DNA from 3 places in the Bradyrhizobium sp. 87 genome. Region 3 is predicted to be linked to each of the others. Evidence: predicted binding sites of a transcription regulator. Region 3 holds the regulator's gene; each other region holds the start of a gene.
What was found. Region 3 encodes LexA, which represses DNA repair genes until DNA is damaged. Its sites were predicted from a motif close to TGTTCNNNNTGTGTTCNG; they were not measured.
Positions count from the first base shown of each region.

Region 1: a site for LexA is predicted at 1,121-1,138, ahead of rmuC (DNA recombination protein RmuC). Genes of this name have one in related genera too.
Region 2: a site for LexA is predicted at 905-922, ahead of IVB50_RS31800 (helicase-related protein). Genes of this name have one in related genera too.

Region 1 is NZ_JADPIQ010000128.1:174,278-176,546, reverse strand. It holds gene fmt (methionyl-tRNA formyltransferase) at 1-461, opposite strand, end outside; gene def (peptide deformylase) at 474-998, opposite strand; gene rmuC (DNA recombination protein RmuC) at 1,170-2,269, shown strand, end outside.
Region 2 is NZ_JADPIQ010000128.1:95,994-98,262, forward strand. It holds gene IVB50_RS31795 (DUF3108 domain-containing protein) at 1-511, shown strand, start outside; gene IVB50_RS31800 (helicase-related protein) at 1,189-2,269, shown strand, end outside.
Region 3 is NZ_JADPIQ010000075.1:14,614-16,882, reverse strand. It holds gene glp (gephyrin-like molybdotransferase Glp) at 1-543, shown strand, start outside; gene lexA (transcriptional repressor LexA) at 720-1,421, shown strand; gene IVB50_RS16635 (hypothetical protein) at 1,915-2,269, shown strand, end outside.

The sequences.
Region 1 (2,269 bases), on a different contig from region 3:
TCCGCCATAGCGACGTCGCCGGTGTCGAGGCCAACATCCATCTTCATCACCATCACGCCGCTCTCGGCATCGCCGGCCATGATCGCGCGGTTGATGGGAGCGGCACCGCGCCAGCGTGGCAGCAGCGAGGCGTGCAGGTTGTAGCAGCCGAGCTTTGGCGCATCGAGGATCGCCTGCGGCAGGATCATGCCATAGGCGACGACGACGGCCGCATCGGCGTCAAAGGCGCGAAACTCTTCCAGCGCCTCCGGCGTTTTCAAAGTCTTCGGCGTCAGCACGGGCACACCGAGCTTTCGCGCGGCCTCTTCCACCGGGGTCGGCTGCAATTGCAGCCCGCGCCGTCCGCCGGGCTTCGGCGCGCGCGTGTACACGGCCGCGATCTCGTGGCCATGCGCGACGAGCTCGAGCAGCGTCGGCACGGAGAAATCGGGCGTGCCCATGAAGATCAGGCGGAGGGGCATCGACAGAGAACCTCACTCCGCGCGCTTGGCGGCTTTCTCGAACTTCTTCAGCACGCGGTCGCGCTTGAGCTTTGACAGATAGTCGACGAACAGCACGCCGTTGAGATGGTCGATCTCGTGCTGGATGCAGGTGGCGTAGAGGCCTTCGGCGTCCTCCTCGTGCACCTTGCCGTCGAGATCGGTGTAGCGCACCCGCACCTTCGCAGGGCGCTCGACCTCCTCGTAATATTCGGGGATCGACAGGCAGCCTTCCTCGTAGACCGACAGGTCCTCCGAAGAGGCGATGATTTCCGGATTGATGAAGACGCGCGGCTCGGGCTTGGTCTCGCCGTCCTGGTCGGGCTTGGCGAGGTCCATGGTGATCAGCCGCAACGGCTGCGCGATCTGGATCGCCGCGAGCCCGATGCCGGGCGCGTCGTACATGGTCTCGAACATGTCGTCGGCAAGCTTGCGGATCTCCGGCGTGACCTTCTCGATCGGCTTGGAGACCAGACGCAGCTGCTTGTCGGGCAGGATGATGATTTCTCTGAGGGCCATGGCCGCGATTTAAGCCGCGCGTTCGATGCGGTCAATGCGGCCGGGAACCCCGTTAACCCTCCGCTAACCATAAAACTTCAGGTTTCGTTAACCATAAAAATTAACAGAGCATTTACCATAAATGTTCGCTATTCGTTCGTGTCTCGAAGCGAATCGGCTAGAAGCAGGGGCATGAACGAGATCATTTTCATGCTTGGCGACTGGCCGGTGCGCACCGTGGACGCGCTGATCGGCTTCGGCGCCCTGGTCCTTATCCTGCTGCTCGTGATTGCCGTCGTGATCGCGCGGTCAGGGCGGCGCGGCGCGGAACTCGCGATGGCCAACGCCATCCGCGCCGACGAGCTCGAGGAGCGCATCAGCCAGATGCTGCACGCCCAGAGCGAGGCTTCGGGGCGAGTCGACGCCATGACCCAGACGCTGGCCGGCCGCCAGGCCGACATGGCGCGCGCGGTCAACGAGCGGCTGGATTCGGTGACCCACCGCGTCGGCCAGTCCATGGAGCACTCGACCCGCAACACCATGGAGAGCCTGCACGCGCTGCACGAGCGGCTCGGCATCATCGACAGCGCGCACAAGAACCTCACCGACCTCACCACGCAGGTGACGACCCTGCGCGACGTGCTCGCCAACAAGCAGTCGCGCGGCGCCTTCGGTCAGGCGCGGATGGAAGCGATCGTCCAGGACGGTCTGCCGAAGGGCGCCTACGAGTTCCAGTTCACGCTCTCGACCGGCAAGCGTCCGGACTGCGTCGTGTTCCTGCCCGACCAGCGTCCGCTCTGCATCGACGCGAAATTTCCGCTGGAGGCGATGACCGCGCTGCATGATGCGCGCACCGACGAGGAAAAGCGCATCGCCACGCAGCGGCTGCGCGGTGACGTGATGAAGCATGTCAGCGACATCGCCGAAAAATATCTCGTCGCCGGCGAGACCCAGGAAATGGCGTTGATGTTCGTGCCGTCGGAATCGGTCTACGCCGAGATCCACGACGGTTTCGACGACGTGATCCAGAAGGCGTATCGCGCCCGCGTCGTGCTGGTGTCGCCGTCGCTTTTGATGCTCGCAATCCAGGTGATGCAGCAGATCATGAAGGACGCGCGCATGCGCGATGCCGCCGACCAGATCCAGACCGAAGTGATCAAGCTCGGCGACGACCTCGGCCGCCTGCGCGATCGCGTGCTGAAATTGCAGAAGCACTTTGCCGACGCGAACGAGGACGTCCGCCAGATCCTGATCTCCGCCGACAAGATCGAGAAGCGCGCGGGGCGCATCGA
Region 2 (2,269 bases), on a different contig from region 3:
CCGCATCACGCTCGACAAGGGCAATGTGAAGGATTTTGCCATCCTGCCGGAGCCGCCGGTCGATCCCGACCGCATCGTCGTCACCGACGCGCATCGCCGCGGCGTCTGGGACCCGATGACGGCCTCGCTGGTGCGCGTATCCGGCACCGGCGACGTGCTGTCGGCGGACGCCTGCCACGGCAGCGCCGCCGTGTTCGACGGCCGCATGCGCTACGAGCTCAAGCTCGATTTCAAGCGCATGGAGAACGTGAAGGCGGAGAAGGGCTATCACGGCCAGGTCGTGGTCTGCTCGCTCTATTTCGTGCCCATCGCCGGCTACATCCCCGACCGTCCGGTGATCAAATATCTCGCCGCCCAGCGCAACATCGAGGTCGCGTTCGCACCGATCGCCGGCACGCGCATCCTGGTCCCGTTCTGGCTGAAAGTGCCGACCCCGCTCGGGCCGGCCATGCTGGAAGCAACCAGCTTCATCACCAGCGCCCAGCCGCCCAAGGTCGCGAAGACGCAGTAGGGCTGGGTGCCGTAGCCCCGCTGCCGTAGCCCGGATGGAGCGCAGCGTAATCCGGGGTTCTTTGCTTCGGCCCCCGCATTGCGCTCCGCTCCATGCGGGCTACGGACCTCCCTTTTGGTGAAAATAAACATCAATGATTTCAACAACATGTCTACTGTGCATGGGGTTGTTTTCGCGCATTTTGTTTGGAGGGGGTCGAGAACCGGGAATCCATTTGACTCCTCCCCGATTCTGATTCGACTCCGCGCCGTCCCCAGCTTTAACGAATCCGCCATCGAAACGTCGCTTGTGCGGCGGAGCAAAACTCCATCTAGTGCGAACCCACAAGCCTCCCGCGACATCTTGCGTGAACGGAACAGGACTCAAGGGGGAGTCAGCGATTCGGCCGCGATTCGTTCTCAACTCGTTCCGAAGCTTAAAGCCAACGGGAAAAGCGTCGCAAAGTGAGACAGTTGCGCTGGGTTCAGGGAGAGGCGCCGCATTCTCCGCCGTCATGCCCCGGCTTGACCGGGGCATCCAGTACGCCGCGCCCTCTCGGTTTGATCTGCGCCGCCTCTGGAATACTGGATCGCCCGGTCGAGCCGGGCGAGGACAGCAGTGTGTGAGGCGAGCCCTTCGCGCCACCGCCCCAAAACAGCACTGACATTCGCCCCAATCGCCATTACCTAATCCCCCAGATGCCTTTTTCCTCCTCCCCCTTCGCTTCCGAGCGGCTTCCCGGCGCCGGCGTCACTGCGGTGCTTGGTCCCACCAACACCGGCAAGACCCATCTCGCCATCGAGCGGATGCTCGCGCATCCCTCCGGCATGATCGGGCTGCCGCTGCGCCTGCTCGCGCGCGAGGTCTACAACAAGATCGCAGCAAGGGTCGGCCCCGACGCCGTCGCGCTCGTGACCGGCGAGGAGAAGATCAAGCCGAAAGCGCCGCGCTATTGGGTCTCGACCGTCGAGGCGATGCCGCGGGATCTCGACGTCTCGTTCCTTGCCGTCGACGAGGTGCAGATCGCATCCGATCTGGAACGCGGCCACGTCTTCACCGATCGCATCCTCAATCGCCGCGGCCGCGACGAGACGCTGCTGCTCGGCGCTGCGACCATGCGCCCGATCATCGAGCGGCTGCTGCCGGGCGTCTCCATGATCACGCGGCCGCGCCTGTCGCAGCTGGAATTCGCGGGTGATCGCAAGATCACGCGGCAGCCGCGCCGCACCGCCATCGTCGCCTTCTCGGCCGACGAGGTCTACGCCATCGCCGAGCTGATCCGCCGCCAGCATGGCGGCGCCGCCGTGGTGCTGGGTTCGCTGTCGCCGCGCACCCGCAACGCGCAGGTCGCGATGTTCCAGAACGGCGAGGTCGATTACCTCGTCGCCACCGACGCCGTCGGCATGGGCCTCAATCTCGACGTCGACCACGTCGCCTTTGCCTCCGACCGCAAGTACGACGGCTACCAGTTCCGCCGCCTGACGCCGTCCGAATTCGCTCAGATCGCCGGCCGCGCCGGCCGCGCCACCCGCAACGGCACCTTCGGCACCACCGGCCGCTGCGGCCCGTTCGAGCCCGAGCTCGTCAATGCGCTGCAGAACCACACCTTCGATCCCGTGAAGGTTTTGCAATGGCGCAATTCGAAGCTGGATTTTGCTTCCCTCGGCGCGCTCCAGGTCTCGCTGAACCTGGCCCCCGGCCACGAGGCGCTGACGCGCGCGCCGATTGCCGAGGACATGCGCGTGCTCGACCACGCCGCCCGCGACGCCGAGGTGCGCG
Region 3 (2,269 bases):
GACACGCTCGAGGCCACCACCGCCGGCATCCGCCGCGCCCGCGAGAGCGGCGCCGACGTCCTGATCACGACCGGCGGCGCATCGGTCGGCGACCACGATCTGGTCCAGCAGGCACTGCGGGACGAAGGCATCGCGATGGCGTTCTGGAAGATCGCGATGCGGCCAGGCAAGCCGATGATGCACGGGCGACTCGGCGCAATGGGTGTGATCGGCCTGCCGGGCAATCCCGTATCGTCCTACGTGTGCGCTTTCCTGTTCATGGTGCCGCTGATTCGCGCCCTGTCGGGCCGTTCAGTGATTCACCATCGCCGTGAACGCGCCGTGCTCGGCCGCGACGTCGGCGCCAACGACCAGCGCGAGGACTATCTGCGCGCGCATCTTGAGGAGCGTGACGATGGCACACGCGTCGTTGTTCCCGTCAATCATCAGGACTCTTCGCTGCTTGCGAATCTCGCTGCAGCACAGGTACTTCTCGTCCGCGCACCATTCGCGCCGAAGGCCGAAGCCGGCACGGCTTGCGAAGTGTTGCGGCTCCCCGTCTGAGCGCCCCCGCAACGCGCGTTCCGCGCACTTTGCTCTGTTCACGGTAAATTAAGCAGTTGCGGAACATGTATCGAACATATAGTGTCTGTTCATGATTTGTTTCGAGCATGCAGCGGCTTATGGCCGAATTCAGCGTCTCGGAATCGGACGACATCAACCGGGGGACTTTGGTCGAGATGTTAACGCGCAAACAATACGAGCTTCTGCGGTTCATCAGTGAGCGTCTGAAGGAAAGCGGCGTGCCGCCCTCCTTCGACGAGATGAAGGATGCGCTCGATCTGCGCTCGAAGTCGGGCATCCATCGCCTGATCACGGCGCTCGAGGAGCGTGGCTTCATCCGACGCCTGCCCAACCGCGCCCGTGCGATTGAAGTCATCAAGCTGCCGGAGCTCCAGGCAGCCGCTGGCAGCCGCCGCGGCTTCACGCCGAGCGTCATCGAGGGCAATCTCGGCAAGGTGCGTGCGAGCGCGAGCCTGCCCGCTGACGAGGGCGAACGTCCCGTCGCGGTGCCGGTGATGGGCCGCATCGCGGCCGGCACGCCGATCGAGGCGTTGCAGACCCGCAGCCATACTATCAGCGTACCGCCTGACATGCTCGGCTCGGGCGAGCATTACGCGCTGGAAGTGCGCGGCGACTCGATGGTCGAAGCCGGCATTCTCGACGGCGACATGGCCCTGATCCAGCGCAACGAGAGCGCCGATACCGGCGACATCGTGGTGGCGCTGATCGACGACGAGGAAGCGACGCTGAAGCGCTTCCGCCGTCGCGGCGCCTCGATCGCGCTCGAGCCCGCCAACGCGGCCTATGAGGTCCGCATCCTGCCGCCCAACCGGGTGAAGATTCAGGGCAAGCTGATCGGGCTTTACCGGAAGTACTGATACCGGGAGTCTTTCTATCGGCAGTACTTCATATCGGAAGCACTTCATGCCGGAGGTGCTTGGCGCCTCGCGCGCTTCCGATCGGCATCGCCGGTCAGAGATTGGAGCGGATCATCGTCCGCTCCGGCTGGATAGCCTTTCTGGTTCTGCACAGACTATCCGGCCCCTCCTCCAACGCTGGCTCCTCGCCACGCCGACGAAGCAGCACCGCTTCAAGCAGCACCGCTTCGCGGCTCGGTTGTTCGAGGAAACAGCGACCAGCGGTCAAGTTCGGCCGTTGCAGCCAAGTTGGCAATGTTCGCGTACGCGCCTCCCGAATGCATCGCGGCGAGCTTTGTTCCTATTGAATTCGGGAAAGATAATGTGATCGCGGCTTGCGGAAGCCAGCCGCAGATTTGCCCACAACCAAGCAGAGCGTTCGTGCTTCCACTCTGATAGAGGCCTGCGCCTCGATAAGAGACGCGGGTTGCTATCCCAGCATGAGGAGCACCCGATGTGTGACTACAGCCTACATGCCGTCGCGTCGCGCCCCGCCGAAGTCGGCGAGACGATCGTCACGACAAGCTTCCGCGGCACCTCGACGCGCGGCTTCGCCTCTGCAGCCGATCCGTCTGTTGCCGTCTGCCTGCTGCCGGGGACGGAGCTCGCCTTCGCCGACGACGTCCGCTACGACAATCGCTGGATCTGGACGCGCACCATCAATTCCCGCGTGGGCAAGTTCGGCAAGATCGATCCGCACGTTCCCGACCGCCATCATGATGCGATCGAATTCCCCGACGGCAAATACGTGCTGGTGACGCAGCTCGTCGAAGGCCAGCGCGCGACGGTGCTGCAACTGCCGGTGACTC